DNA from 2 places in the Cupriavidus sp. OV096 genome. Region 2 is predicted to be linked to the other one. Evidence: predicted binding sites of a transcription regulator. Region 2 holds the regulator's gene; the other holds the start of a gene.
The links. The regulator HrcA, encoded in region 2, represses chaperone genes, less so after heat shock. The targets are predictions, from matches to a motif close to TTAGCACTCNNNNNNNNNGAGTGCTAA.
Positions count from the first base shown of each region.

Region 1: the regulator HrcA is predicted to act here: its motif matches at 9,224-9,250, upstream of groES (co-chaperone GroES).

Region 1 covers NZ_FOWM01000010.1:111,966-127,260, reverse strand. Annotated here, with positions in the region: gene BM115_RS20345 (AAA family ATPase) at 1-1,094, shown strand, start outside; gene BM115_RS20340 (CpaF family protein) at 1,128-2,543, shown strand; gene BM115_RS20335 (type II secretion system F family protein) at 2,553-3,530, shown strand; gene BM115_RS20330 (type II secretion system F family protein) at 3,583-4,527, shown strand; gene BM115_RS20325 (TadE family protein) at 4,545-5,012, shown strand; gene BM115_RS20320 (TadG family pilus assembly protein) at 5,040-6,089, shown strand; gene BM115_RS20315 (metallophosphoesterase) at 6,265-7,053, shown strand; gene groL (chaperonin GroEL) at 7,161-8,804, opposite strand; gene groES (co-chaperone GroES) at 8,842-9,132, opposite strand; gene BM115_RS20300 (DUF1653 domain-containing protein) at 9,390-10,223, shown strand; gene BM115_RS20295 (winged helix-turn-helix domain-containing protein) at 10,220-10,504, opposite strand; gene BM115_RS20290 (autotransporter family protein) at 10,615-13,551, opposite strand; gene BM115_RS20285 (xanthine dehydrogenase family protein molybdopterin-binding subunit) at 14,252-15,295, opposite strand, start outside.
Region 2 covers NZ_FOWM01000003.1:204,303-219,597, reverse strand. Annotated here, with positions in the region: gene BM115_RS08305 (polyhydroxyalkanoate depolymerase) at 1-29, shown strand, start outside; gene BM115_RS08300 (TetR/AcrR family transcriptional regulator) at 107-742, opposite strand; gene rsxB (electron transport complex subunit RsxB) at 974-1,783, shown strand; gene nth (endonuclease III) at 1,780-2,424, shown strand; gene BM115_RS08285 (malonic semialdehyde reductase) at 2,444-3,031, opposite strand; gene BM115_RS08280 (DMT family transporter) at 3,120-4,055, opposite strand; gene BM115_RS08275 (DUF1841 family protein) at 4,162-4,593, shown strand; gene BM115_RS08270 (phospholipase A) at 4,722-6,032, shown strand; gene BM115_RS08265 (thioredoxin family protein) at 6,033-6,449, opposite strand; gene grpE (nucleotide exchange factor GrpE) at 6,535-7,107, opposite strand; gene BM115_RS27265 (hypothetical protein) at 7,389-7,553, shown strand; gene BM115_RS08255 (RNA-binding S4 domain-containing protein) at 7,558-7,953, opposite strand; gene hemH (ferrochelatase) at 7,973-9,088, opposite strand; gene hrcA (heat-inducible transcriptional repressor HrcA) at 9,152-10,201, opposite strand; gene BM115_RS08240 (NAD kinase) at 10,303-11,235, shown strand; gene recN (DNA repair protein RecN) at 11,264-13,054, shown strand; gene BM115_RS08230 (hypothetical protein) at 13,121-13,561, shown strand; gene mprA (MprA protease, GlyGly-CTERM protein-sorting domain-containing form) at 13,640-15,274, shown strand; gene rrtA (rhombosortase) at 15,271-15,295, opposite strand, start outside.

The DNA.
Region 1 (15,295 bases), on a different contig from region 2:
CCACGCCGGCCGCCGCGCTGGCCGACCCCGCGCTCACGCTCGGCACCGACCTGCTGATCGTGGACGCGCCCGAGGTCGGCGCGGACGACATCGTCCAGCTGCGCCGCATCACCACCGAGCATCCGGAAACACTGTGCATGCTGTTGACGGCGCGCCCGTCCGCCGACCTGTTGATGCGAGCCATGCGCGCAGGCGTGCAGGGCGTGCTGCCGTGGCCACCCGAGGCCCAGGAGTTCCGCGACGAGCTCCAGCGCTGCACCAGCCACGCACTCAGCAACGGTCGGGCCGAAGGCCAGGTGCTGGCGTTCGCGGCCTGCAAGGGCGGCAGCGGCACCACCTTCGTGGCGGCCAACTTCGCCCACGTGGTGGCTACCCGGCACAAGAAGCGCGTGCTGCTGGTGGACCTGAGCCAGCAGTACGGCGACGCCGCCTTCCTGATGACCGACCAGACCCCGCCCGCCACGCTGTCCGACGTCTGCCGCCAGGTGGACCGGCTCGACGCCGCGCTGCTGGAAGCCTGCGTGACCCACGTCTGCCCCGGCTTCGACGTGGTGCCCGCCGCCGGCGACCCGATCAAGGCAGGCGAGATCAAGGCCGCGCACCTGGAACGCATCATGGCCGTGGCGCGCCAGCAGTACGACGCGGTGGTCTTCGACATCGGCCAGGACATCAACCCCGCCACCCTCGTGGTGCTGGACCACAGCAACCTGATCTACGCGGTGATGCGCCGCAGCCTGGCCCACCTGCGTGCGGGCCGCCGGTTGTTCGACCTCTGCCAGTCGCTGAGCTACCACACCGACCGCGTGCGCCTGGTGCTCAACGGCGACGACCGGCACGCCAGCATCGCCCAGCGCACGCTGGAAGACGCCTTCGGCGTGCGCGTGAGCCATGTGCTGCCGCACGATGCCAGCCCGGTCCGGGACGCGAGCGAGCAGGGCGTGCCGGTGACGCAACTGGCACCGAACAGCGCCATCGCCCGCGCGCTGGCCGACATGGCCCGGCAGCTCTACCCCGACACCCAGCCGCGCCGCGACAACCTGTTGCGCAAGCTGTTCGGCCAGAACAATCAGGTCCATGCCCCGGCGCGCGCCTGACCGGCACCGCCACGGCGACACCAGGAGTCCGAGATGTCACTGCGAGAACAACTCTTCCGCCAGGCCGGCGAAGCCCTGCCCGAGCGCGTGGCGCGCGCCAACGGCGCCGCCGTCCATGGTGTCAACGGCAGTAGCCACGCCCCCAGCGGCACGGCCGGCTCGGGCGCGGTGACGCCCGCCTACCAGCAACTGGCGCTGGAGATCCACCAGACATTGGTCGATCGTGTGGAACTCAGCCGCCTCCAGCACATGCCGCCCGAACAGGTCCGGCGCGAGCTGGCGCAGCTGGTGGAGCGGATCATCGAGGAAGGCAACCATCCGGTGAACGAGTCGGAGCGGCGCCGCCTGGTCTCGGACGTCCAGGACGAGATGCTCGGCTACGGGCCGCTTGAGCCGCTGCTGGCCGACCCCACCATCTCCGACATCCTCGTCAACACCGCGCGCCACGTCTACGTGGAGCGGCGCGGCAAGCTCGAGCTGACCGACGTGACCTTCCTCGACGACGCCCACCTGCTGCGCGTGATCGACAAGATGGTGTCGCGCATGGGTCGCCGCATCGACGAATCGAGCCCGATGGTCGACGCGCGCCTGCCGGACGGCTCGCGCATCAACGCCATCATCCCGCCCTCGGCCATCGACGGCCCGCTGCTCTCGATTCGCCGGTTCTCTGTGAACCCGTTGCAGGTCAAGGACCTGATCGGCCTGAGCACGCTGACCGACGAGATGGCCCAGCTGCTCGACGCCATGGTGCGCGCCAAGCTCAACATCCTGATCTCGGGCGGCACCGGCAGCGGCAAGACCACGCTGCTGAACATCCTCTCAGGCTTCATTCCGGCCGACGAGCGCGTGGTGACGATCGAGGACGCGGCGGAACTCCAGCTGCGCCAGCAGCACGTGCTGCGCCTGGAGACGCGCCCTGCCAATATCGAGGGCCGTGGCGAGATCACCCAGCGCGCGCTGGTCAAGAACGCGCTGCGGATGCGGCCGGACCGGATCATCCTGGGCGAAGTGCGCGGCGCCGAGGCGCTGGACATGCTCCACGCGATGAACACCGGCCACGAGGGCTCGCTGGCCACCATCCACGCCAACACGCCGCGCGATGCACTGACGCGGCTCGAGAACATGATCAGCATGGCCGGCCTGGCGCTGCCCACGCGCACCATGCGCCAGCAGGTCACCTCGGCGCTGTCGGTGGTGGTGCAGGTCTCGCGCCTCACCGACGGGCGCCGCAAGCTCGTCAGCGTGCAGGAGATCACCGGCATGGAGGGCGAGGTCGTCAACATGCAGGAGATCTTCACCTTCCGCCGCCAGGGCGTGGAGCGCGACGGCCGCATCCGCGGGCACTTCTGCGCCACGGGCGTGCGGCCAAAGTTCTGCGAGCGGCTCCAGGCCTTCGGCATCCATCTGCCGGAGTCGCTGTTCGACCCCGCCGTGCAGCACGAAGTCTAGGAGCGCGCCATGAATCCGATGATGATCGCCTTCGCGCTGTCGGTGTTCCTGGCCATCGTGCTGGGCGGGGTCGGCGCCTACCTGTGGTGGAACACCTATCACAGCCAGCACGCGCGGCGCTTCAGCCATCGCGTGGAGGCGGCGCTGCTCAACAGCGCCGGCCACGGGCAGGACGCCGGCATCCTCAAGCAGCGCGTGATGAGCCAGTCGCCGGCCCTGGCCCGGCTGCTGCGGCGCCTGCCGCGCATGCAGGCGCTGGATCACCTCATGCTGCAATCGGGCATGAATATGTCCGTGGGACGCTTCCTGGCCCTCACGCTGGCCGCGCCCAGCCTCGCCGGCATGGTGCTGACGACGCTGAACGCGCCGTGGTATGCCGTGCTGCTGATGGCCGGCGCGGCCAGCACGCTGCCGCTGCTGTACGTGCTGCGCAAGCGGGCCCGGCGGCTCGCGACGCTGGAAGCGCAGCTGCCCGAGGCCGCCGACTTGATCAGCCGCGCGCTGCGCGCCGGCCACTCGCTGCCCAGCGCGCTGGACATGGCCGGCCACGAGCTGCCGGCGCCCATCGGCACCGAACTGGGACTGGTATTCAGCGAGATCAACTACGGCATTCCGCTGCACGACGCGCTGGCCGGCCTGACCGACCGGGTACCGATCGAAGACCTGCGCTACCTGGTCATCGCGGTACTGATCCAGCGCGAGTCCGGCGGCAACCTGGCCGAGATCCTCGACAACGTGGCCGGCCTGATCCGCAAGCGGCTGCAACTGCTGGACAAGGTGCGCGTGCTGTCGGCCGAGGGCCGGCTCGGTGGCTGGATCCTGACGCTGCTGCCGGTGGTGGTCGGGGGCATTGTGTTCCAGATCAATCCCGAGATGATGGCCACGCTGTGGACCGACCCGACCGGCCTCCAGATGCTCTGGTACGCCGTCGCCATGACCTGCGTGGGCATCCTGTGGATGCGCCAGATCGTACGGATCCACGTCTAGGGCGGGCATTCAGGCACCCCAATTACCGAGGCGGGAAGATTCCCGGACAACCATGCCAACCACAACCATCCTCCTGTTGGGCGTCACTTTCGCCATCGTCTTCGGCGCGGTCTGGGTCGCGATGATCGTGATGCGCCCGAACCCCGTGGCACGCCGGCTCGGCCAGATCGAGCGCGAGGCGCCCGGCGGCGCGCCGATCCCCGACGGCCGCCGCGAATGGATGCGCCGGATGGAGCGGCTGGCCCGGCCGCTGGCGCAGCTCTCGCTGCCGAAGGAGGGCTGGGAGAACTCCGCGCTGCGCACGCGCTTCATCCATGCCGGATGGCGCTCGGCCGAGGCGATTCCGCTCTACTTCGGCATCAAGACCGTGCTCGCGTTCGGCCTGCCGATGGCGCTCTGGGTAGCGCTGGTCGGCGAGGTGGAAGCCGCGCGGCAGCAGGAATTCATGACGGGACTGTTCGCGATGGCGGTGGCGGGCTTCTACCTGCCCAACTTCGCGCTGCGCTGGAAGGTGGGCCGCCGCCAGCGCGACATCTTCGAGGCCTTCCCGGACAGCCTGGACCTGATCATGGTCTGCGTGGAAGCCGGCCTGAGCCTGGATGCCGCGATCCTGCGCGTGGTGGCGGAGATGCGCACCGCCCGCCCCGCCATGGCCGAGGAATACGAATTGCTGACGCTGGAGCTGCGCGCCGGCCTGCCGCGCGACAAGGCGCTGCGCAACCTGTCGGCACGTACCGGCGTGGAGGATGTGAGCATGCTGGTGGCGATGCTGATCCAGGCGGACCGCTTCGGCACCAGCGTGGCGGATTCGCTGCGCGTGCATTCGGACATGCTGCGCACCAAGCGCCACTCGCTGGCCGAGGAACGCGCGGCCAAGATCGGCACCAAGATCCTGTTCCCGCTGATCTTCTGCATCTTCCCGTCGCTGTTTGTGGTGCTGCTCGGGCCGGCCGCCATCCAGGTGGTCACCGCCCTGCGCAGCGTGACCAACAACTGACCCCGCCGGAGCCCGCCATGCGTCGACCCGCCCTTCGTCCCCCTCGCCCCCTTCCCCCCCGGCACCGCCAGCCGGGCGGCCCGCGCCACGCCGGCGCCGCCGCCGTGGAATTCGCGCTGATCTTTCCGCTGCTGCTGTTCATCGTGTTCGGCGTGATCGAGTTCGGCACCGCGCTTTATGACAAGTCCGTGGTCACCAACGCCAGCCGCGAGGCGGCCCGCGCCGGCGTGGTGCTGAAGTCCCCGGCGATGACCAACACCCAGATCAAGCAGGTGGCGCTCAACTACTGCACCAACAAGCTGGTCACCTATGGCGCCGCCGCCACCTGCACCTTCCCGCTGACCGTCTCGCCGTGCGCGTCGACCGGGACCGCGCTGACCGTGCAGGTGTCGTACACGTTCAACGGCCTGCTGCTCGGCCCGCTGATCCGGCCCTTCACCGGGCCGCTGACGATCAACGCGCTCACCACCATGCTATGCGAGTAGCCCAAATCTAGAGACAGGAGGTGTGCCATGCGCCAGGAAACCCTGCGGCAGGACCCGCCAGCCCGACTGACCCGTCGGCACCGCCAGCGCGGCGCCATCGGCATCATGATGCCGTTCATGCTGATCTCGGTGCTGTCAGTGGGCGCGCTGGCGGTGGATGTCGCCCATCTGGCCATCGTACGCAACGAGTTGCAGAACGCCGCCGATGCCGCCGCGCTGGCCGGGGCGGCCGGGCTGTTCCCGGCCAATCCCAAGCCCGCCTGGACCGCGGGCGTCACCAAGGGCACGAACGCCATCAGCCTGAACAAGGCCGCCGGCGTCACGCTGACCAGCGGCACGGTGCAGGCCGGCTACTGGAACCTGACCGGCACGCCGGCCGGGCTCCAGCCGCAGGACATCACGCCGACGTCCAATGACGTGCCCGCAGTGCAGGTGACCATCAGCCGGGGGGCGGGCAGCAACGGCGGGCCCGTGCCGACCCTGCTGGCGCAGGTCTTCGATGGCGCCGCGGCAAGCACCACCGCCACCGCGGTGGCGGTGATCGCAGCGCCGGGCATCATCGGCAACGGCGGGCTGTTCCCGGTGGCCCTGAGCCAGTGCCTGTACAACAACTTCTGGGACAGCGCCACCAACCAGCCCAAGCTCGATCCGGCGACCAAGAAGCCCTACCTGTTCCGCATCGGGTCCGCCTACCACTACGGGCCGTGCGAATCGGGCCAGTGGACTACGTTCAAGTCCACCGACAACAGCGCCACCGCCACACGCGACCTGCTCCAGAGCGGCAACCCGTCGCCGGTGGCCATCGGCGACAAGATCTGGATGCAGGACGGTACCAAGACCTCGAACTACAACTATGTGGGGGTCAACCAGGACTACCTGCTGCCGGTCACCTCGTCGCTCAACCCGGGCTCGCTCGGCCCGATCACCGCATTCGCGGCGTTCCATATCACCGCCTCGGTGGGCGGCAGCGGCAAGTACATCGAGGGCTACTTCATCCCCAACTTCAAGGTCACGAACAGCGGCGGCGGCGTCGGGCCGTACTACGGCGGCTACGTCCCCCCGCGCCTGGCCCACTAGCCAGGAAAGGAGCCAGTGGCACGGCCGGGCCTCCGGGCACGGCCAGCCCCTCGCGCTGCCCCCCATGAGCAGCGCCGAGGCCCCCCTGGCTCCTCTTTTGCAGCCTGGTCTTGACCAGGCTGTCTTTTTTTTGAAGAATCGATCGCACACCAACATGGCGAGTCCGGGAGCCCCCATGAAGTTGCGCATCCTCAGCGACATCCACCTGGAGCACAACCAGACCGACGCGATCCCCGCGTGCGCGGCGGACCTCGTGATCCTGGCCGGCGACATCGCCAACGGCCGCGACGGCATCGACTGGGCCGCCCGCACCTTCGATGTGCCGGTGGTCTACGTGCCCGGCAACCATGAGTACTACGAGAACAACTTCGACACCGTGGACCGCCTGATGGCCGAAGCGGCGGAGGCGGCGCCCAACGTGGCGCTGCTCAACGGCGCCGTGGCCGAGTACGCCGATGGCGACGGCCGCCCGGTGCGCGTGATCGGCACCACCTGGTGGACCGACTACTGCCTCTACGGCACCGACCGCATCGACGACGCCATGCAGGCCTGCGCCCGCGTGGTGGTGGACCACCGGCTGATCGAAACCACCGACGAGGCCGGCCAGCATCGCCCCTACACCCCCGCCGACGCCCTGGCCCGCCACCGCGCCGCCACCGCCTGGCTGACGGACACCCTGGCCGAACCCTTCGACGGCAAGACCGTGGTCGTCACCCACCACGGCCCCGACCTCGGCAGCCTGGACCCCCGCTACGCCCACGACATCGTCTCCGCCGGCTTCCTCTCCCGCCGCCCCGACCTCGTGGCCCAAGCCGACCTCTGGATCCACGGCCACACCCACACCAGCTTCGACTACTGGATCGACCAGTCCCGCGTAGTCTGCAACCCGCGCGGGTATATATCGAGACGAACGGGCAACCCGGAGAACCCGGTGTTTGATTGGGGGCGGGTGGTGGAGATCTAGACCCCCGCCCCCTCCGCCCCCAAACAAAAACCCCCGCGAGCTTGCGCCCGCGGGGGTTTTTGTCAGACGTCGACGAGACCCGAAGGCCTCGTCTGGTCCGGCGTGATTTACATCATGCCGTCCATGCCGCCCATGCCGCCCATGCCGCCCGGCATGGCCGGAGCCGACTCTTCCTTCGGCGATTCAGCCACGGCGCAGTCCGTGGTCAGCATCAGCGAAGCAACCGAAGCGGCGTTTTGCAGCGCGGTGCGGGTCACCTTGGTCGGGTCCAGCACGCCCATTTGCACCAGGTCGCCGTACTCGCCCGAGGCAGCGTTGTAACCGTAGTTACCGTTGCCTTCGATCACCTTGGCCACCACGACCGAAGCCTCTTCACCAGCGTTCAGCACGATCTGGCGCAGCGGTTCTTCCATGGCGCGCAGCACGATCTTGATACCGGCGTTCTGGTCGGCGTTCTCGCCTTGCAGACCCGAGATCGCAGCGCGGGCGCGCAGCAGGGCCACACCACCGCCGGGGACGATGCCTTCTTCCACGGCAGCGCGGGTGGCGTGCAGCGCGTCTTCCACGCGTGCCTTCTTTTCCTTCATTTCGACTTCGGTGGCAGCGCCAACCTTGATCACGGCAACACCGCCGGCCAGCTTGGCCACGCGCTCTTGCAGCTTTTCACGGTCGTAGTCCGAAGTGGCTTCTTCGATCTGGGCGCGGATCTGCTTCACACGGCCTTCGATGGCCGAGCCGTCGCCGGCGCCGTCGATGATGATCGTGTTTTCCTTGCCGATCTCGATGCGCTTGGCTTGGCCCAGGTCGTTCAGGGTCGCCTTTTCCAGCGTCAGGCCGATTTCCTCGGCGATCACGGTACCGCCGGTCAGGATGGCGATGTCTTCCAGCATGGCCTTGCGGCGGTCGCCGAAGCCCGGGGCCTTCACGGCAGCGGTCTTCAGGATGCCACGGATGTTGTTCACCACCAGCGTTGCCAGGGCTTCGCCCTCGACGTCTTCGGCGATGATCAGCAGCGGACGGCCAGCCTTGGCCACTTGCTCCAGCACCGGCAGCAGGTCACGGATGTTCGACACCTTCTTGTCGAACAGCAGGACGAACGGGCTGTCCAGGGCAACAACCTGCTTTTCCGGGTTGTTGATGAAGTACGGCGACAGGTAGCCGCGGTCGAACTGCATGCCTTCCACGACTTCCAGCTCGTCGGCCAGCGACTTGCCGTCTTCCACGGTGATCACGCCTTCCTTGCCAACCTTGTCCATGGCTTCGGCAATGCGCTCGCCGATCGAGGCGTCGCTGTTGGCCGAGATCGCGCCAACCTGGGCGATTTCCTTGCTGGTGGTGGTGGGCTTGGACAGCTTCTTCAGCTCTTCCACGGCAGCGCCGACAGCCTTGTCGATGCCGCGCTTCAGGTCCATCGGGTTCATGCCGGCGGCAACGAACTTCATGCCTTCGCGGACGATCGACTGGGCCAGCACGGTAGCGGTGGTGGTACCGTCACCGGCGTTGTCGCTGGTCTTGGAAGCCACTTCCTTGACCATCTGCGCGCCCATGTTCTGGAGCTTGTCCTTCAGTTCGATTTCCTTGGCCACGGACACGCCGTCCTTGGTCACGGTCGGGCCGCCGAAGCTGCGCTCCAGCACCACGTTGCGACCCTTCGGGCCCAGGGTCACCTTCACTGCGTTGGCGAGAATGTTCACGCCTTCGACCATCTTGGCACGGGCGGCGTCGCCGAACACTACGTCTTTTGCTGCCATGTTCTGTTTCTCCTGATCTGTACGAGTGACGCGTGGATTACTTGTTGACCACGGCCATGATGTCTTCTTCGCGCATGACCAGCAGTTCCTGGCCATCCACCTTCACGCCTTGGCCGGCATACTTGCCGAACAGCACGCGGTCACCCACCTTGACGTCGAGGGCAATGTTGTTGCCCTTGTCATCCTTCTTGCCGGGGCCGATGGCGAGGACTTCGCCTTGATCGGGCTTCTCGGCAGCATTGTCGGGAATCACGATGCCGGATGCGGTCTTGGTTTCATTGTCCAGACGCTTCACGATCACACGGTCGTGCAGAGGACGCAGGTTCATACGGACTCCTAGGTACAAAAAGTGAGTTTTGATTCACAAATGGCCGTCTGAAGGCGACGGCCAACGGTTTTCGGGTACCGCAAGGGCTCTGTTAGCACTCACCCCCGGGGAGTGCTAATTATAGGGACGAGGGTTGTCGTTTTCAAGACAGGCGCTGAATACGGGGTTTCCCTACGCAAGGGTTTACCCTATGACTTATGATCCGCCGCAACCGTGGAGTCTATATCTTGGCGAATCCCATTCCGAAGTCGATACCGATGCCGAACGACCCGGACCTCGTGCCGGGCATGCCTTACCGCCACTACAAGGGCGGCGCCTACCGTGTGACCGGCCTGGGCCGCTTCGAGGCCGACCTGGCGCCCGTGGTGGTCTACGAGTCCATGCGCGACCGCTCGATCCTGTGGGTGCGCACGGCGGAAGTCTTCACCGAGCCGGTGCGGACCGACGCGGGCGAGATGCCCCGCTTCGCGCCGGACTGGCCGGCCGCGCTGGCCCGCCTGGACTTCCTGCCGCGCCAGACCGTGCTCCAGGCGCTGGCGCTCTATGAGGCGCCCTATCGCCGCTACCACGACCGCACCCATGTGCTCGAGATGTTCGAGGTGGCGCACGCCCGGGGCCTCGCGCTGAACCCGGCGCAGGCGCTGGCGGTGCTGTTTCATGACGCCGTGTACGTGCCCGGCTGCGAGCACAACGAGGCCGCCTCGGCGGCGTTGATCGAAACCATGGTGGATGAGGTGGACGACGACGTGCTGCGCCAGGCCATGCAGATCGTGCTGGACACCCGCGCGCACACGCCGACGGCGCCCGACGCGGCCACGGTGCTCGATCTGGACCTGTACCGGCTGGCGGCCCCCGCCGAGGCGTTCGACGCCTATACGCAAGCCGTGTTCGAGGAGAACCGCGCGCTGCTGGCCCGGCGCACCGGGCTGGCCGGCGCGGCGCTGCACGCGGCCTTCATGGCACGCCGCGTGGGCTTCCTCACTACGCTGGCGCAGCGCGAGCGGCTGTTCCTGACGCCCGCCTTTGCCGATGCCGAGCAAGCCGCGCGCAACAACATCGCCCGGATCGCGGCCGCCCGGCCCCCGGCTTAGTCGAGTCCGCTGCTGTCGAGGTAGCCCAGCGCCTCGCGCACCTCGCGGCGCGCCTTGAGCACATAGCCGACCCGGCGGTCGCGAATGACGAGGACGAGCACCTCGGCCTGCACCATCTCGCTGAAGTGATGGGCCGCGCGATGGAGGGTGAGCCCGGCAAGCTGGGCGAGCTGGTCGGCCGGCAGGCCGTCATCGCCGGCCTCGAGCAAGGCGCGGCAGATGGCCGCGCGCGCGGGCACGGCGAGCAGCGCAAACGTCAGCGCGCTTTCCTGAGTGGCCATGTCCAACCCCGTGTCGTGATGGTTGCGTTCGTTTGTACCGTGCTGACGCGGCAAACGCAAGTCTGCGGTCCGGGTGTTGCGCTGACCCCTCATCCGGCAGGCCGTGCCGGTCACCACGCGTATCGCACGCCCACACGCACCGCGTATTGGTAGTAATCCTGCTGGCCCCATGCGCCGGACACGCTGGTCCAGCCCGACCACGACTTGTTCAGCGCCAGGTTCATGCCCACCTTGGCTTCGAAGCGGTTGCGCGGGTACATCGAACCCAGTTGCACCTGGTTGAAGGCGATGTGGCTCTCGGTGTCCGAGTACCACCAGTTGAGCGTGACATAGGGTTGCAGCTTGCGACCGTCTTCGCGCACGAACGTGCGGTGCGTTCGCACGCCCAGCCGCGTCAGGATGCCGCTCGCACTGGCGCCACGCACGCGGGTGCCGTTCGGCTCGTCGATGTCGCTCTCGTTGTAGTCGACGTAGATCAACTGCGCCTGCGGTTCGACGACCCAGCCGCCGCGCAGCGGCATGGCATAGCCGACCTCGCCAGACACCGCCAGCCCGTTCGCGCTGTACTTCACCGTGGGCAACTGGTCGCCTTCCACGCGGTTGCTGAACCAGCCGTACTGGAACCATGCGTCGGCATAGGCGCCGTGCTTCTTCTCGTCGTCCTGGTACCAGGTGCCGTAGATCCCGAGGCTCCAGCCCTCGACCTTGCCTTTCGCGTGTGCACTGTTGGCTTGCGCCTCGGCATCGCTGCTGGCGTAGCCGTAGCTGCCCATCACGCCCGCATGCAGGCGGCTCGCCACGCCGCCCGCCTGCCACGTCGCCAACTCCGCGCCGCCTTGCAGCAGGAACGAATCGGTGCTGGTCTTGAACACGCCATCCTTGCTACGCCCGCCTTCCCACTTGCCCACCATGCGCAGCCAGCCCGCACCCGGCTTGCCTTGCCCCACGAGGCCCACCCCCTCCGCATACTGCGGCTCGCCGCGGCGATCATGCAGGCTATGCACGAACATCTGGCCCGACAGGCGTTGATTGGCAAGATACGCGCCCACCTCTGGCCGATACAGCGGACGTACCGGCCTGGGCACATCGGGCACAGGGTCCGGCGCCGGGCTCGGAGCGGGGCCCGGCGCGGGGTCGGGCGGCGGCGGAGGCGGGTCCTGCTCGGAGCGCAGGTACCAGGCTTGCGGCGCGGTGCCGTCGATGCTGCCCCGGAACAACCGGTATTCATAAGGGCCGGCCACCGCGCGGCCGTCGATCGAGAACGCACCGGCCTGCGTCGTGCCGCCGTTGATCGTATCGACGAGCTGGATGCCGCTCGCGCTCGTGACCAGCCCCGGCCCCCCCGCATTCGTCACCCGTAGCCTGGACGTGCCGGAGGCGGTCCCGCCGTCGATCACCAGCTTGTCCGATGGCGAGCCATCGCCACCCAGATAGGTGTTGAGCCCGATGACGCCGTCGCCGCTGTACTGGCCGACGGTCAGCGTCTTGAACACCCCGCCCACCGGTGCGGAGAACAGGATCTGGCTTGGGTCGTTGTTGAGCGTCGTGAGCCGCGAGTCGCCGGTGAGGTTCCACGTGCTGTCCCGCAGGACGAGATTCGACGTACTGCCTGCCTCGGTCAGCGCCGCACCGGTCAGCGTGGAGCCGGCGTCAGCATTCAGGTTCAGCGTGCCGCCACCCGTGACGTTGAACAACGCCCCGCTGCCATGCAATGATGACGTTGTCATCGACACGTTCATCGTCCCCCCGTTCATGGCAATGCCAGCGCCCTGCTGGGAGACGAGGGTCGAACCCGCAGCGGTCAGCGTGCCCGCGCCGCCGGCCGCTTCGTATTGCACCGCGTTGGCGCCGGCGCCGCTGGCCGTGACCGTGCTGTCGACCAACGACAGCACACTGTCGCCACGCACACGAACGCCATGCGACCCCGTACCGCTTGTGTTGACGGTGACCCCGGTCGCCGCGAGTGAGGCGCCGCCCACGGACGCGCCTGGAATGATCGCCGCATCCGGATCATTCACGGCACCCACCTGGTCAGGTTCGCCCGAGCCCACCGTGCTGAGGCCCACGGCGTCATTGCCCGTCGTTGTCACGGAACCACCGTTCATGACAAGTCGCGCGGCGTTCCTCGCCGTAGCGCCTTCGCTGCCCACGCCACGCGTGGTCACGGCGACGTTGCCCGCGGTCAGCGTGGTCTGCGTGATGGCAACCAGCCCGATGGCGCCATCACCCGACGTCTCCACCGAACCGCCCGTCATCGTTACGGATGCCGGCGTGCCCGTTCCCGCGCCCGCAGCACGTGCTCCATAGGCGGTGGCGCCAGACGTGCTGATCCGCACGCCATCGGCCACGACCACGCCACCTGCGCCGCCCGCACTGTCGCCGTAGGCCACCAGACCGTCACCGTCAGCGCCCGTCGTCGTCACCGTGCCGCCGCTTACCTGGACACGCCCTGCGGTCAACGCCACGACACCCGCACTGCCAGGGCCCCGCGCTGTCATGCTCGTATTGGTCACTGTGGTCACGCCGCCGGCAATCGCGTTGGCGGCCCGCGCCTGGTTTCCATCGGCTTCAATCGACAGGTCGCGGGCGTTGATCGTCGATTGCACGTCTTGCGCGACAAGCCCCCGCGAAAACCCGCCGGCCGCCAGGACGAAGCCGCCCACCAAGTCGAGCTTCGCGCCAGTATCAGCCACCACCGCGGTGCGCAGCCCGCCCGTGGCAATGACCTCGATGGTCCCTCCCGTGTTGTCGAACGTTCCGGCTGCGCCGCCGCGCACCCATAACCCGGTACCTGCCACGCGTATCAACCCTGCGTTGGTGCCTGCCAGCGTATTGGCGCTGAAGACGACCCCATTCAGGCCAGAAACCTGGCCCGTGGCGCCCTGCGTGAACGTCCCGCCCTGCACGAAGATGACCGTGTCCTGCCCCCCTTGCAACAGTCCGTTGTTGGTCACCGTGCCGGGCGCGCCCATGTGGATGGCACGGTCTCCGCTGGAGATCGTGGCGCCGGCGTGATTGATCACCGTCGCCCCGCTATTCGCGTACAAGCCGCCGAATGGTCCGGCCCCCGTCGTTGCCGAGGTGCTCACCGTGCCGTAATTCTCGAAGCGTGAGCCACCCGGAGTGAGAGCGTCAAGGGAGATCCCGTCATTGGTTCCCGTGATCGTGCCGCGATTGACGAGATTCCAGTTCCGCGTGTTATTCGCATTCAGGCCATCATCCGTGGCTACCGCGATAACGGTACCGGCGGGCGCCTCAAAGTTCGTCGCCGCAGGATCGAGCGTCTGCAAACGGACCGTGGAGGTCGAGGATGGAACGGTGACGACTTGCGCATGAAGCAGTGAATATGGCGCCGCCAGCGTTGCCGCAGCGAGCTTCGCTTTGAAGGTTTTCATATGCGCCCTCTCTAGAAACATCCTTGTCAGAGTCTGCGTGGACTGCGCCATCACGCGGCATCGACGTGAAAGTACAACCATCCTAGGCGCTGAAAGAGGTACGTCAAATGATGATGTTTTACATCGCCACAACACATCCTCGGGGGATGTGCGAGTGACTGCGCGCGACAATTCAGGCCCGTCAGATTCGGGGCGGAACACTACTGTCAGAGGAGGATGGAGGCGCGGCGTCGCCGCTGGCACGTAACAGCGGTGTCGCTGTCGGTGATGGCCCCTCTCCCACTTGCAGGATGCATGGCAGGAGAGGGGCGGGAGGTGAGGAACGGTATCTGGCCGACGCGGCCAGCGTGCCTCAGACCACGAACGGCAACTGGCGCTGGCGCTTGCCAGTGAGGCGGAACAGCGCGTTGGCCACTGCCGGCGCGATGGCCGGCACGCCCGGTTCCCCGAGGCCGGTCGGGTTGTCCTGCGAGGGGACGAAGAACACGTCCACCTGCGGGGCGTCCGGCATGCGGGGCGGCGGGTAGTCGGGGAAGTTGCTGTTCTTCACCGCGCCGTTCTCGATCTCGATGGCAAACCCGGGCCGGGTCATCGACAGCCCGAACACGCAGCCGCCCTGGATCTGCGCCTCGGCCGAGAGCGGATTGACCACGCGGTTCGCGTGCACGCCGGCGGTCACACGGTGCACGCGCGGCTCACCCTTGACTACCGACACGTCCACCACATAGGCCACCACCGAGCCGAACGACTCATGCACGGCCACACCCCAGGCATGCCCCTTCGGCAGCTTCTTCTTGCCGTAGCCGGACTTGTCCACCGCCAGTTGCAGCGCGGCGCGGTGCCGGGCGTGCTTCTGCGGGTCCAGCCGGGCCAGGCGCCACGCCACCGGGTCCTGCCTGGCGGCGGTAGCCATCTCGTCGGCCAGCGTTTCCTTGACGAAGCCCGTGTGCGTGTTGCCCACCGAGCGCCACCAGAGCACCGGCACGTCCACCTTCGGATGATGCACGGCGAGTTGCAGCGGCACGTCGTAGTCGTTCTCGACGATGCCCTCGGTCATCGTCACGTCCACGCCGTTCTTGACCATCATCGACTCGAACGGCGTGCCGCTGACGATCGACTGGCCGACGATGGTGTGCTGCCAGCCCACCACGGCGCCCTTGGCGTCCACGCCGATGCGCGCGCGGTGCACGTGCAGCGGCCGGTAGTAGCCGCCCTTGATGTCGTCCTCGCGGCTCCACATCACCTTGAGCGGCTCGGTGTGGCCGTTGCCGACCCACGTGCGCAGCACGTTGGCGGCTTCCACCAGATAGTCCGAGGTCGGCACCGCGCGCCGGCCGAAACCACCGCCGGCCATCATCGTGTTCAGCGTGACCTTCTCCGGCGCCAGCCCCAGCGT
Region 2 (15,295 bases):
TGCGCGATTTCATCCGTAAATCGCGCTGAAGCCAGCCGGACGCCGAATGCAAAAATGCCCGCGATGATCTCGCGGGCATTTTTGTTTTTCCGACCGGGATAACCGCTCAGCGCTTCTGCAGGAAGGCCAGCAGCATGTCCGTGTGCAACTCGGCAAAGCGCGCGTGCTCGTCTTCCGAAGCCACGTCGCGGCCAATTACCGCGCTGATGGTGTAGCGGTTGGACAGCACGTAGTACCCGAGCGCCGAAATGGTCAGGTAGAACTGGGGTACGTCCACGTTATCGCGGAACACGCCCTGCTGCTGGCCGCGCCGGATAATGTCTGCCAGCACGTTGACCACCGGATTGATCAGCTGGTGCAACTGGGCGGACTTCTTCAGGTGGCGCGCTTCGTGCAGGTTCTCGCTGTTGACCAGGCGGATGAACTCGGGGTGCTGGTAGTACCAGTCCCAAACGAAGCGGGCCAGCGTGCGGACAGCAGCGACCGGGTCTTCATCGGTCACGTGAAGCTGTTCCTCGGCGGCACGGAACTCGGCGTACTGCTTTTCGAGCACGGCCAGGAACAGACCTTCCTTGCTGCCGTAGTAGTAATAGAGCATCCGCTCGTTGGTCTCGGCCCGCCGGGCGATCTGGTCGACGCGTGCGCCGGCCAGTCCGCCCTTTGCGAATTCTTCAGTGGCGGCGGCCAGGATGCGCCGGCGCGTGCCTTCGGGATCCCGCTTGGTTTTTGGCTCGTTTGACATGGGTTCCGGAGTCGGTCGGTTGCGCGGGATTATATGGCACGGGCGAGCATATATTGCTCGTGCCTCGTCCAAAGATCCGCCACATATCGCCCAAACGGGTGAGGCGACGCCGTGGCGCGCCAATCATCGCCGGTTCTGCCGTTTCGGGAAATCGGGGATAATCCTTGCCGCGCACACGCCCGCAGAGGCGTGCAGAAGCGTTAGTCGTCCCTCACATCGTTCCTCGCAGTCGTGACCATCACCCTCAACGCCGCCGCCACGCTGGCGGACCGCCTAGAAGCCCTGCTGCCGCAAACCCAATGCACCAAATGCGGGTTCGATGGCTGCCGCCCGTACGCCGAGGCCATGGCCCGGGGCGAGGCCACACCCAACCGCTGCCCGCCGGGCGGCGCCGAGGGCATCGTGCGGCTGTCCGCCCTGCTCGGTGTGGCGCCGCGTGCGCTGGACCCGGAGCATGGCGTGGAGCAGTCGCGGGCCGTGGCGCGCATCGACGAATCGCGCTGCATCGGCTGCACGCTTTGTATACAGGCATGCCCGGTCGATGCCATCGCCGGCGCGGCCAAGCAGATGCACACCGTGCTGCCCGACTGGTGCACCGGCTGTGATCTCTGCGTGGCACCGTGCCCGGTGGACTGCATCGACATGATTCCGGTGACGGGCGACAAGACGGGCTGGGCTGCGTGGTCGCCCGCGCAGGCCGACGCCGCCCACACGCGCTACCTGGCGCGCCGCGCCCGGCTGGTGCGCGAGCGCGAGGAGAACGACGCGCGCCTGGCCGCCAAGGCCGCGGCCAAGCTGGAGGCGCTCCAGGCGGAACCCGTCATCTCCGATGCCGAGCGCGCCGCCCAGGACCGCAAGAAGGCGATCATCCAGGCCGCGATCGAGCGCGCGCGCCAGAAACAGGCGGCCGCCGCGCCGCGCAACACCGAGAATGTGTCGCCGGCCGTGCAGGCCCAGATCGATGCCGCCGAAGCCCGCCGCGCCAAGGCCGGCCTGACGCAGGCAACCCCCGACAACAACAAGAAGACTCCCGACGCATGAACGCCGCCAAGACCCGCGCGATCTTCGAAACGCTGCGAGACGTCAACCCGGCCCCGACCACGGAACTCGAATACAGCTCGCCCTTCGAGCTGCTGATTGCCGTGCTGCTCTCCGCGCAGGCCACCGATGTTGGCGTGAACAAGGCTACGCGCCTGCTGTTCCCGGTGGCCCACTCGCCCCAGCAGATGCTGGCGCTCGGCGAGGCGGGGCTGATCGATTACATCAAGACCATCGGCCTCTACAAGACCAAGGCCAAGCATGTGATGGAGACCTGCCGGATTCTGGTGGAGCGGCATGGCGGACGCGTGCCGCCGGACCGCGAGGCGCTGGAGGCCCTGCCAGGGGTGGGCCGCAAGACAGCCAACGTGGTGCTCAACACCGCGTTTGGCCAGCCGACCATCGCCGTGGATACGCACATCTTCCGCGTCTCCAACCGCACGGGGCTGGCGCCGGGCAAGAATGTGGATATCGTCGAGCAGAAGCTGCTCAAGGTGGTGCCGAAGGAGTTCCTGCACGACGCGCACCACTGGCTGATCCTGCATGGGCGCTACGTGTGCAAGGCACGCAAGCCCGAATGCTGGCATTGCGCCATCGAGCCGCTGTGCGAGTTCCGCGAGAAAACCCCGGCGCCGAAGGCGTAAGCCCCGGCGCCGGCGGGGATCAGACGATCCGGCAGGCTTCGTCGAACGACAGGCGCGGGCCGCGCGGATGCAGCTGGGCAGCGTCGCCGTAGCCCAGGTTCACGAGGAAGTTCACCGACCACTTGCCGTCAGGGAAGAACGCCGCGTTGACCTTGGCGGCATCGAAACCACCCATCGGGCCGCAGTCCAGGCCCAGCGCGCGGGCGGCCAGGATGAAGTAGCCGCCTTGCAGCGAGCTGTTCATCAGCGCATCGCGCGCGATCTTTTCGGTGTTGCCGGCGTACCACGCGCGGGCGTCGGCATGCGGGAACAGCTTCGGCAGTTGGTCGTGGAAGTGGTTGTCGAAGGCGATGATCGCGGTGACAGGCGCCGAGCGGGTCTTCTCGACGTTACCGGCAGACACGCATTCCAGCAGCCGGGCCTTCTCGGCGGCCGACTTCACGAACACGATGCGGGCCGGGCTGCTGTTGGCGGCGGTCGGGCCGAACTTCATCGCTTCATAGATCTGCTGCAGCAGGGCGTCGTCCACGTGCTTGTCCTGCCACACGTTGTGCGTGCGGGCTTCGGTGAACAATTGTGCGACTGCTGCCTGATCGATCGATTTCATTGCGCGTCTTCCCGGTTTCTGGATGAAAGAAAGCGCGATTGTACCGATCGATGCGCGGAAAGCCGAGCAACGGCTTTCACGATGTCCCTCAAATCCTTTCGTCGACGGCGGTGTCTGGCTGGGCGGTGCCGCTGGCGCGACGCGTGAGCCACAGCACCCCGGCCAGGATCAACCCACCGCCGATGGCCTGCGTGGCGCCAATGTGCTCGCCCAGCAACATTGCCGCCAGCAGCACCGTCACCACCGGCTCCAGCGTGGACAGCATCGACGCCTTGGAAGCGCCCAGCCGCTGCAAGCCCGCGAAGAAGGTCAGGATGGCCAGCACCGTGGAGACCAGCGCGATGGCGATCAAGGCGAGCCAGCCGCCGGCGTCGCCCGGGAACTGCGGCGGCACGCCGGCGCCAGTGCGCAGGATGCCGACCGTCACATAGACCACCGCTGCTGCGGTGCAGATGACCGTGGTGGTGGCGATGGCGTTGACGCCGGCCGTCACGCGCGCGCCCACCACGATATAGATCGAGTAGATCACCGCCGCCGCCACGCCCAGCGCGATGCCGAGCGGGCTGCCCTCCCCGCCGCCCACTGTCAGGCCGGCGCCGACCGAGCACAGCACCAGCGCGATCACCGCCGCGTTGGTCAGCTTTTCCTTGAGAAAGATCGCCGCGAGGATCGTCACGAACAGCGGGTAGAGATAGAGCAGCAGCGCCACGAGGCTGGCCTGCGCGTAGTTCAGCGCCGTGAAGAAGCAGTAGGACTGGCTGACGTAGCCGATGCCGCCCATCGCCGCCAGCGCCAGCACGCGCCGCCACGGCGGCAGACGGATGCCGCGCGTGCGCATGACCACGGCCATTGCCACGGCGGCGAGCACGAAGCGCACCGCCAGCAGGCCATAGACATCAGCGCCGGCGGCATAGGCGTAGCGCGCGAAGATCGCCATGGCCCCAAAGGCGCTGGCGGACAGCGCAATCATCAGCACGCCGGCGAGCGTGTGGCGGGCCTGGCCGAGGGTGGCGGAAGCGGTCATGGGCGGTGCGAAGAAGCGGGAAGGAGACACCAGGAAGCCCGCATTCTACTTGTGCGCGGCGGGCGGCCGGCAGCGTTCGGAGGGCTCGTTTACAATACCGCCCATCATGTTCAATCCCTCAAGAGAAGAAGTCCGCCGGTTCTTCTGCGACGCGTGGCAGAAACGGGTGGCGGGCAATGTCCTCACCCCGCTCGAAGTGATTGCCGTCGACTGGATCGACGAGCATCCCGAATACCACCCGCTGCTGACCGATACCGAAGGCGCGCTCACGCGCGACTACACGCCCGAAGGCGGCCAGACCAATCCGTTCCTGCATCTGGCGATGCACCTGTCGATTTCCGAACAGGTGTCGATCGATCAGCCGCCCGGCATTCGCGCGGCGTATGAGGCACTTTCGCGGCGACTCGATTCCCAGCACGAGGCCCAGCACCAGATCATGGAATGCCTCGGCGAAATGCTCTGGAATGCACAGCGCACCGGTATGCCGCCAGATGGGCAGGCCTACGTCGACAATATCCGCCGCCGCGCTGCCGGCTGACCGGCTTACCCCGCACTTTTCACACCAACAATTCGTCACAAGATGCCCGCGAGCCACGTGTTAGGCTGTCGGGCATTCCAAACTCTGACGTGTCCCCGGCCCCTGCGCCGACGCGACGCGCACGATCCATGTCTCTCTCCGTGCCTCGCCGCGCCGGCTTCGGCAGCGCGGCTCTCCTTTCGTTCGCCCTGTTGGGCCCGATTTCCGCGCACGCCGCCGTCTCGCTGCTGCAACCGCCGCGCGTGATCGACGGCACGCGCCCCTTCACGCTCACGCTGCTGGTCAGCGCCGACCAGTCGACGCGGCGCTACGCGGTGCCCGATACGCTCCAGGTGAGCGCCACCGGCGATCTCGCCGCGCCCGTGCGGATCGAGATGAAGCGCACCGGCGGCGGCCCGTCCGTGCTGAACCTGCGCCACGGCGACATCCGCACCATCACCTATACCGCCGACTGGCCGGCCGGCATGCGTGGCCAGGTGCGGCTCGACGTGGCCGGCATCGACGCCGCGCCGGTCGTCGTCTCGCTGAACCGCGCGCCGCTGCCGGGCGAAGTCCCCGCTGCACCCGCCGTAGCGGCCACGGCCCCGGGCACCGCCGCGACGGAGCACAAGGATCTGGCTTCCGCCCAAGGCACGCCGCAGCCGGATGGGGCAACCGTACCCGTCACGCCGATCGTCACCGCCGCCAACGGCGGCACGCCGGGGCCCTCGCCGGCCGACCTGCGCGACGCGCAGCGCCTCTCGTTCAACGAGCCGATGTACCTGATGTTCGGCGGCCACGACGGCGCCAACGCCAAGTTCCAGATCAGCTTCAAGTACCGCCTGTTCGAGGGCGAGAACCCGACCTCGAAGAGCGTGCTGGACAACCTGTACTTCGCCTACACGCAGTTCTCGCTATGGGACCTGCACGACGAATCGCGCCCGTTCCGCGACACCAACTACCGGCCCAGCCTCTATTACTACCTGTCCGATACGGGCGTGAAGAACAGCGTGATCAGCCGACTCTCGCTGGCCACCGGTTTCGAGCACGAGTCGAACGGGCGCGATGGCGACCAGTCGCGCAGCGTCAACACGCTGTTCCTGAAGCCGACCATGTATTTCGGCGACCAGACCGACTGGCACTGGCGCGTGGCGCCCAAGGTATACGCCTACGTCGGCAAGAGCGACAACGAGGACATCGCCCACTATCGCGGCTACATGGACCTGCTGGTGGCCTATGGCCGGCCCGATTCGTGGGAGTTCGCCGCCACGCTGCGCAAGGGCACGCGCAAAGGCTATGGCAGCGTCGACGCGCAGCTCACCTACCCGCTCGCGCGGCTGCTGCCGGGCACGGCGGGATACCTGATGGCCGGCTACTTCTACGGCTACGGCGAGAGCCTGCTCGACTACAACCAGAAGACGCCGTGGCAGTTCCGTATCGGCTACGCGCTGTCGCGCTGATCAACCGGCCAGCGGCTTGCCCTCGGCCTTGAGCCGCGCGTTAGCCACGGCGGCCGTGAACTGGCCGTGGCCGTGCCAGCCCGTGGCGCGGCCCAGCTTCTTGCCCCGCTGGAAGAACATGAACACCGGAATGCCGTGCAGGCCGAAACGCTTGCCCAGCTCGGGGTGTTCGTAGACGTTGGCGTGCAGCCAGCGCAGGTTCAGCGCCCGAATCGGGTCCGGGTTGGCGAGCATCGCCTTCTTGGCCATCTCGCAGTTGAAGCAGTCCACGCCCCAGAAGAACACGCAGACCAGGTCTTCGCCGGCGGCGGCGATGGCCGCGTCGATGGTGCTCCCGTCGACAGCCTGCATGGCGAAGGCGTCGAAGGCGCGGTGATCGAGATGATCGGGATGGGGGGATTGAGCGTCGTCTGACATCGCAGGGTTCCTGGAAACAACAACGCCCGGGCGTTCAGGCACCGGGCGTCGGGTCAGGCTTGGGGGTTTCCGGCTTGCGCGGGATTTAGCGCGGCGCCGAGACCGTCACCAGTGCCGGGCGCAGCACGCGCTCGGCAATCATGTAGCCGCGCTGGAGCACGTTCACCACGGTGTTGGGCTCCTGCTCGGACGGCACCATCGAAATCGCCTGATGACGATGCGGGTCGAACTTCTCGCCCACCGGGTTCAACTCGACGATCTTGCCGCGCTCGAAGGCGGCGGCCAGCTGGCGGGCGGTCAGCTCCACGCCTTCGCGCAGCTTCTTGAGGTCGCCGGTGTTGTCGGCCAGCGCAGCCTGCAGGCTGTCCATCACGGGCACGAGGTTGTCGGCGAAGTTCTCGATCGCGAACTTGTGTGCCTTGCTGACCTCGTCCTGCGACCGGCGGCGGATGTTCTCGCCCTCTGCCGTGGCGCGCAGGAACAGCTCGTAGTTTTCCTTGGCCTTGGCCTCCAGGTCGGCCACCTGTTGCGTGAGGCGGGCCACGTCATCGCCGGCCGGGGCGTCCGTGCCAGGCTGCTGGGCGCGCAGGGCATCGTCCGCCGCCTGCGGCGTGCTCGAAGCTGAAGATGGCGTCTGGGTCTGGTTCTGTTCTTCCATGTCGATCCGTATCAAATCTAAAACTCGGCCCGCCTGGCGCAGGCCGTCGGGTGGGTCGGGATGCCAAACCGGCAAGTCTAGCCGCAGTTGGCGCCACTCCCCGTTTTTTCAAGTGTGAAGGGGGCGAGACGCCGAAATACGCGGTTACAAAGCCGTGATTGATGCAATCTGGTGTTCATTGCTTTGCTGCAACGCAATGACTAAGATCTATCAATGAAAAATGACAAAAATAACGGGAGCACGCTGTGAATCATTTTGGTGCATCCTTCGGAAGGTTCGCCATGCACAAGCTGCCTGTTGTTACCGTGTGCCTACTCGCCGCGCTGTCGGTGATGACACTCTTCATCTGCGCCTCCGGCGCGTTCACGCCGCGTGAAACCGAGTATGGCAGCGGCAAGGCGGTGTTCAAGCACTACATCGTTCCGTACTTCCCGTACAACCGCTGAATCCCTAATTTCTGAAATCGTCGATCCGGCGCCGGTCGCGCTTGGTCGGGCGGCCCTGTAGCTGCGCCGTCGGCTCAGGCTGCATGCGCCGCCGTTCCGCCTCTTCCTGACGCCGGGCCTGGCTTGCCGGCGTTTCTGCATACAGCGTCTGCGCCACGGGCGCCGACCCGCGCGAGGCGGCCACGCCCTTCACCTCGATCTCCCAACGCTGCTGGTGCGCGTCGATCATCACGGCGTCGCCGGGCTTCACTTCGCGTGAATTCTTGACCGGCTGGCCGTTGACCTCCACCCGGCCCCGCTCCACGGCCTCGGCCGCCAGCGAGCGCGTCTTGAAGAACCGGGCGCACCACAGCCATTTGTCGATGCGTTGCCGGGCACCCGCCTCGAAGTCCACATCCATCGTCTAACTCCTTGATTCCTTACGCCGCGGCACCGCGGGTCTGCGCCCGCGAGCGCCGCGCTTCCAACTCGTGCGGATGCGGCTGGCGCAATGGCCAACCTTGCAGATGCTGCAGCGCGATCTCGGCCAGCCCGGCAATCCAGTAGTCCGCATCATTCAGGCAGGGAATGAAATGGAATTCCTGGCCGCCCGCCACGCGGAATTCGGACTGCCCTTCCATGGCGATTTCCTCGAGCGTCTCGATGCAATCGGCCGGGAAGCCGGGGCAGAACACGTCCACGCGATGCGTGCCGACCTTGCCGAGTTCGGTCAGCGTCGGCGCGGTATAGGGCTGGAGCCATTCCGCCTTGCCGAAACGCGACTGAAACGTCACTTGATACTGACCCGCTTGCAGGCCGAGCGCCTCCCCCAGCATCCGCCCGGTCTTCAGGCATTCGCAATGGTAGGGGTCCCCCAGATCCAACAATCGGCGCGGCAGGCCGTGGAAGGACAGGATCAGCTTGTCGCCCCGGGCAAAGTCCGGCATGCCGTGCTGCGCCCAATAACCGCTCACCTGCTGCTGCAGGGCCGAAATATAGGCCGGATGATCGTGAAAGTGCTTTATCAGTCTCAATTCCGGCTGATTTCGCCAGCCGGCGAGCACGCGAAAGACCTCGTCGAACGCGGTGGCCGTGGTCGTCCCGGAAAACTGCGGATAGAGTGGCAATAACAGCACTTGTTCCGTACCCTGCCGGCGCAGGGCCTCCATAACCGAAGCAATCGACGGATTGCCGTAGCGCATGGCGCAGGCCACGGTCACGTCGTGGCCGAGCCGGTGCATGTGCTGCTGGAGCGCGTGGGCCTGACGCTCGGTGTGCACCAGCAGCGGCGAGCCGGTCATGTGCGCCTCGCGCAGCCAGATCGATTCGTACTTCATGGCCGAAGCGCGCGAGCGGAACGGCAGGATCAGCCCGTGCAGGATCGGCAGCCAGGCCAGACGCGGGATCTCGACCACACGGGGGTCGGACAGGAACGCCTTCAAATACTGCCCCACCGCCTTGGGCGTGGGCGAATCCGGCGTGCCCAGGTTGATAAGCAGGATGGCCGTGCGGGGCGCCTGGCCATGCTGGTAAGCCGGTTCTGCCGAGAACGTCATAGGGTTTCCGGAAATGGCGGGCGCCACGCACGCGCTGTCACGTGGCGTGCCCGCAAGCTGCCATCAGTTCTGGGAGAGCGCGCTCGAGAGCAGCCGCGCGGTGATGTCGACGATCGGGATGACCCGTTCATAGGCCATCCGCGTCGGGCCGATCACGCCGAGCGTGCCGACGATCTGCCCATCGACACCATAGGGCGCGGTAATGACGGCCATGTCTTCGAGCGGCACGAGCTGGCTTTCGCCGCCGATGAAGATCTGCACGCCCTGCGCGTGGCTCGAGACATCGAGCAGCTGCAGCAGGTTGGTCTTGTGTTCGAAGACATCGAACAGCCGGCGCAGCTTGTCCATGCTGGACGACAGGTCTTCCACCTCGAGCAGCTTGCGCTCGCCGGAGATGAACACCTGGTCGTCATCCTCGGCCATGGCGCTGCTGCCCGCCTCCACGGCGGCCTGCATCAGCGCTGACATATCGCGGCGGATGTCCTGCAATTCCACGCGCAGATGGCTGCGCACTGCATCGAAACTCATGCCGGCGTAGTGGGAATTGAAGAAATTGGCCGCCTCGATCAGCTGGGCGGGGGTGTACGGCAGTTCGGTCTGGATGATGCGGTTCTGGACGTCGCCCTCGGGGCTGACGATGATCAGCAGGATGCGCTTCTCCGACAGGCGCATGAACTCCACCTGGCGGAACGACTGGCCCCGGCGCGGCGTCATGATCACGCCGGCAAAGCGGGAGAGGTTCGACAGCGTATGCGCGGCGGCCGTGATCATCCGCTGCGGCCCCAGCTGCTGTCCGCCCAGCTGGCCCTGGATCTGGCCGGTCAGCGCGGCCAGTTCGGCGGTCATCTCGATGGTGCCGCCCTCCAGCGGGCGCGCCGTGAGCATCGAATCGACGAACAGCCGGTATCCGCGCGGCGTGGGAATCCGGCCGGCCGACGTATGCGGGCTGGCGATGAACCCCATTTCCTCGAGGTCGGACATCACATTGCGGATGGTCGCCGGCGAGAGATCGAGACCCGAGTACTTGGACAGGGTGCGCGAGCCCACGGGCTGGCCTTCGGCGATGTAGCGCTCGATCAGGGTCTTGAGAAGCGTTTTCGAACGTTCGTCCATAGTGCCCCGATTTTAAACAACTTTCCCCGGTTCGGGCGGGCTTCGCACCGGTGCGTGCCCGCCTACTGACAATGGTCACGGCGGTATGGTCTAATCCCGGCATGTCTGCCCCCCAGAACCCAGCCATCGCCCCCGCCGCCGCGCCCCGCGCCGCGTTCCAGACCGTTGCCCTGGTCGGCCGGTACGCGACCGCCGGCATCGAGGGCCCGCTCGAGGAACTGGCCGCCGTCATCTCGCGCAACGGCCAGGACGTGGTGTTCGAGCGCGAAACCGCGCAGGCGACCGGCCTCTCCGGCTACCCCGTCTTCTCGGCCGACGAGATCGGGCGCGAGGCCGACGTGGCCGTGGTGCTCGGCGGCGACGGCACGCTGCTGGGCCTGGCCCGCCAGCTGGCCGGGCTCAATGTGCCGCTGATCGGCGTGAACCATGGCCGGCTGGGCTTCATGACCGACATCCCGCTCGAAGACGTGACGCGCGCCCTGCCCGAGATGCTGGCCGGCCGCTACGAGGCCGAGACCCGCATGCTGCTGGAATCCCGCGTGATCCGTGACGACGGCGTGATCTTCTCCGCGCTGGCGTTCAACGACGTGGTGGTCAACCGCTCGGGCATTTCCGGCATGGTCGAGCTGGCGGTCTCGGTGGACGGCTATTTCATGTACAACCAGCGTTCGGACGGCCTGATCGTCTCCACGCCCACCGGTTCCACCGCCTACGCGCTGGCCGCCGGCGGACCGATCCTGCATCCTACGCTGTCTGGGCTGGTACTGGTGCCAATTGCTCCGCACGCGCTGTCCAATCGCCCGATCGTGCTGCCGCACGACGCCGAAGTGACGATCGAGGTGGCCACCGCGCGCGACGCGAGCGCCAATTTCGACATGCAGTCTCTGACCTCGCTGCTGCAGGGCGACCGGATCGTCGTGCGCCGCTCCAGCAAGACCGTGACCCTGTTGCATCCTGTGGGCTACAACTACTACGCCACGCTGCGCAAGAAGCTGCACTGGCACGAATACCCGACCGAGGACAACCGGCTCTGAGCCGGCCCCCACTCCCCCCAAGGCCACGATGCTCCGCAGCCTGTCCATCCGCGATTTCGTCATCGTCGATACGCTCGACCTCGACTTCACCACCGGCTTCACCGTCTTCACCGGCGAGACCGGCGCCGGCAAGTCCATCCTGATCGATGCACTGGCCCTGGTGCTCGGCGAACGCGCCGACGCCGGCGTGGTGCGCGAAGGCAGCACCCGCGCAAGCATCAGCGCCACCTTCGGCACGCACGCGGCGCTGGACGCCTGGCTGGCCGAGCGCGAACTGTCCGGCGACGAAACCGGCCTGGACGGCGAAGGCACCGTGCTGCTGCGCCGCACCGTCGATGCGGGCGGGCGCAGCAAGGCGTTCATCAACGGCACGGCGGCCACGCTGACCCAGTTGCGCGAGGTGGGCGACCAGCTTGTCGACATCCACGGCCAGCACGCCCATCAGCTACTGCTCCGCCCGGACGCCCAGCGCCACCTGTTCGACGCCCACGCAGGCCTGACCGAACAGGCCGGCGCGGTGGCGGAGGCGTGGCGGGCCTGGCGCGCCTGCGTGCGCCAGCGCGAAGCCGTGGAGTCGCAATCGCGCGAAATGCAGCTCGAACGCGAGCGCCTGGAATGGCAGGTTGGCGAACTCGACAAGCTGGCGCCGCAGGCGGGCGAGTGGGAAGAGATCCAGGGCGAATACAACCGCCTCTCGCACGCGGCCGGCCTGATCGACGGCAGCCGCGCCGCGCTGGACGCGTTGTCCGAGGCCGATGGCGCCGTGCTGTCCGTGCTCAACAGCGTGGTGCACCGCATCCAGCAACTGGCCGATGTCGATCCCGCGCTACGCGACGTGCTCGCCGCGCTGGAACCGGCGCAGGTGCAGGTCGAGGAAGCCGCGCATTCGCTGACGCGCTACGTCGACCGGCTCGAACTCGATCCGGAACGCCTGCAGGCCGTGGAAGCGCGCATGCAGGCACTGCACACGGCGGCGCGCAAGTATCGCCTGCCGCCGGAGCAACTGCCGGACGAACTACTGGCCCGCCGCCAGCAACTCGACGACCTGCAGTCCGCGCAAGACCTCAACAAGGTGCTGGCCCGCGAGGCCGCCGCGCGCGCCGCCTACCTGACGCTGGCGCGGCACCTGTCCGCCGCACGCAAGACCGCCGCCAAGGCGCTGTCCGGCGCCGTCACGGACGCCATGCAGGGCTTGTCGATGGCCGGCGGCACCTTCGTGGTGGCGCTGAACCCGCTCGACGAGGCCGAAGGCCAGAGCCACGGGCTGGAGCAGGTGGAATTCCTCGTCGCCGGCCATGCCGGCGTGACGGCGCGCCCGCTGGCCAAGGTGGCGTCCGGCGGCGAACTGGCGCGGATCAGCCTCGCCATCTCCGTCATCACGAGCGAAGCCGCGCCCACGCCCACGCTGATCTTCGACGAGGTGGATACCGGCATCGGCGGCGCCGTGGCCGAGGTGGTGGGCCGGCGCCTGCAGGAACTGGGCCGCGCGCGGCAGGTGCTCTGCGTGACCCACCTGCCGCAGGTGGCGGCGCAGGCTGGCACGCACCTGCTGGTCAGCAAGGAGACGGCCGACGCCACGAAGGCCCGGGCCGCCGTCACGCGGTCCAGGATCCGCGTGCTCGACACCGAGGGCCGTGTCAACGAGACCGCGCGCATGCTGGGCGGGGCCACGGTCACCGCCACGACGACGCAACACGCGCAGGAGATGCTGGCGCAAGGGGCACGCGCTGCGGAACTGGCCGCGAGTCCTGCGGCCAACCAGGCCAGCACCACCCCGCGCGAAGGGGGCTCGCGCCGCCCGCGCCGGGCTGCTGGCTAAAGCCGCACCGTCGCCACGTCCGCATCCCGCTATATATATAGATACAGATTTCAGGAGCTTCGCCCCATGACCGCTGGTCAGTCCCCGCAACACCCCCGCCGCAAGGTCCTGGCGATGGCGCTGGCCGCCGCTGCTTCGCTGGCATCGCTGGGCGCCGTCTCGGGCTGCGCGTCGGAGTCGAAATCGTTCGCCCCGCCGCGCGGCAGCATCACCGACGACCGCGCCATCGGCGACATCCTCGTCAAGTTCACGCCACCCGAGGTGATGGTGTCCGAGGATGCCGGCAAGCTGCTGGCGACGATCGAGGGCCCGGTGCGGTACGTGGTGAAGCGGCCGATGTCCGGTGGCGTGTGGCTGGTCACCGCCATCACGGCCGCGCCCGACATCACGCTCGAGCAGGCCGTGACCACGCTCCAGGCCGCGCCGCGCGTGGAATCGGCCACGTCGGACCGCACGCTCAAGCCGCATCGCACCATGCCGACTTCCCGGGACATGCCCGCACAATAAGGCGCCCGTTTTCCTGTAGGTTGTAGCTCAGCAGTTCAGCAGTTCGCATCGCACTACCAACGCCCCCAGGAGTCGTAGATGCCACACCACACGCTGAAGCGCGGCCGTCGCGCCGCCCAAGGGCTGTCCGCCGCACTGCTGGCGGTAGCCGCCTGCTGGAGCCTGCCGGCGACCGCGCAGGGCGCCGCCGGAGCGCGGGCCGCGCCGGTCTACACGGGCAACTACATCGTGCGCTGGCGGGACGGCAGCCAGCCCGCCACCTCCACCCAGATGTCCACCCAGATGCGCAACGTGGAGGCCAACACGGGCCTGGCGCTCGGCGTGAAGCGGTCGATGGCGGGCACGCTGCAACTGATGAGCGTGACCGACACCAAGGGCGACAACCCCGAAACGGTGGCGAAGCGACTGCGCCAGGACCCGCGCATCGCCGATGCGGTGCCCGACCGCTGGCTGCGCCTGCACGACTCCATTCCCAACGACCCCGAATTCGCCAGCGCCCAGACCTATATGGCCCTGCCGAGCCAGGTCGTGGGCGCCGCCAACCTCACACGCGCCTGGGACCGCTCGCGCGGCAACGCCAGCATCGTGGTGGCCGTGGTCGACACCGGCTACCTGCCCCACCCGGACCTGATCGACCGGCTCGTGCCTGGCTACGACTTCATCAGCACCACCGCCGTCTCCAATGACGGCGATGGCCGCGACAGCGATCCGATCGATCCGGGCGATTTCGTGCCGGCCGGCCAGACGTGTCAGGACGGCAGCGGACAGGCCAACAGCACGTGGCACGGCACGCGCGTGGCCAGCGTGCTGGGCGCGCTGACCAACAACGGCGTGGGCATCGCCGGCGTGGACTGGGCCGCGCGGATCCAGCCGGTGCGCGTCTCGGGCCGCTGCGGCGCGCTGTTGTCCGATACGGTCGATGGCATGCGCTGGGCCGGCGGGCTCGCCGTGCCCGGCGTGCCGGCCAATCCGACGCCCGCCAAGGTCGTCAATATCAGCCTGGGCGGCGGCAGCTGCTCGTCCATCGAACAGCAGGCCGTCAACGACCTGAACGCCGCCGGCGTAGTGGTCGTGGCCGCAGCCGGCAATTCGGCCGGTGCCGTGGAAGCCCCCGCCGACTGCACCGGCGTCATCGCCGTCACCGCTCACGCGAACGATGGCGAGAACGCCAGCTTCGCCAACGTCGGCCCGCAGGTCGCCCTGAGCGCCCCGGGCGGCGGCTGCGGCAACTCGCGCGTGGTCATGGTCGGCAACACACCCACCTGCTCCACGCCCGGCGGCTCGTCGCTGATCCGCACGCTGAGCAATTCCGGCACGACCACCGCCGGCAACTTCGTCATCAGCAACTCGGCCGGCACCAGCTTCGCCGCGCCGATGGTCTCCGGCGTGGTATCGATGATGTTCGCGGTCAACGGCGCGCTGACGCCAGCCCAGGTCACCGCTGGCCTGAAAAGCTCCGCGCGCGCCCATCCCGCCAATACCTACTGCACGGCCAGTGCCAACGTCGGCAAATGCGGCGCAGGATTGCTGGACGCCGACGGCGCGCTGGTGGCCGCCGCGAACCCGGCCGCCACGGCAACCCCCGCCCCCGCGCCGGTGGCCTCGGATAGCGGAGGCGGGGGTGGTGGCGGTGGGGCCATCGCGCCCTGGAGCGCGGTGGTGTTGCTGGGAATTGGGGTGGTGGGATTTGGGATGCGGCGGCGGGTTCGCTAGCGCCCCGCGTCATTCCCGCGC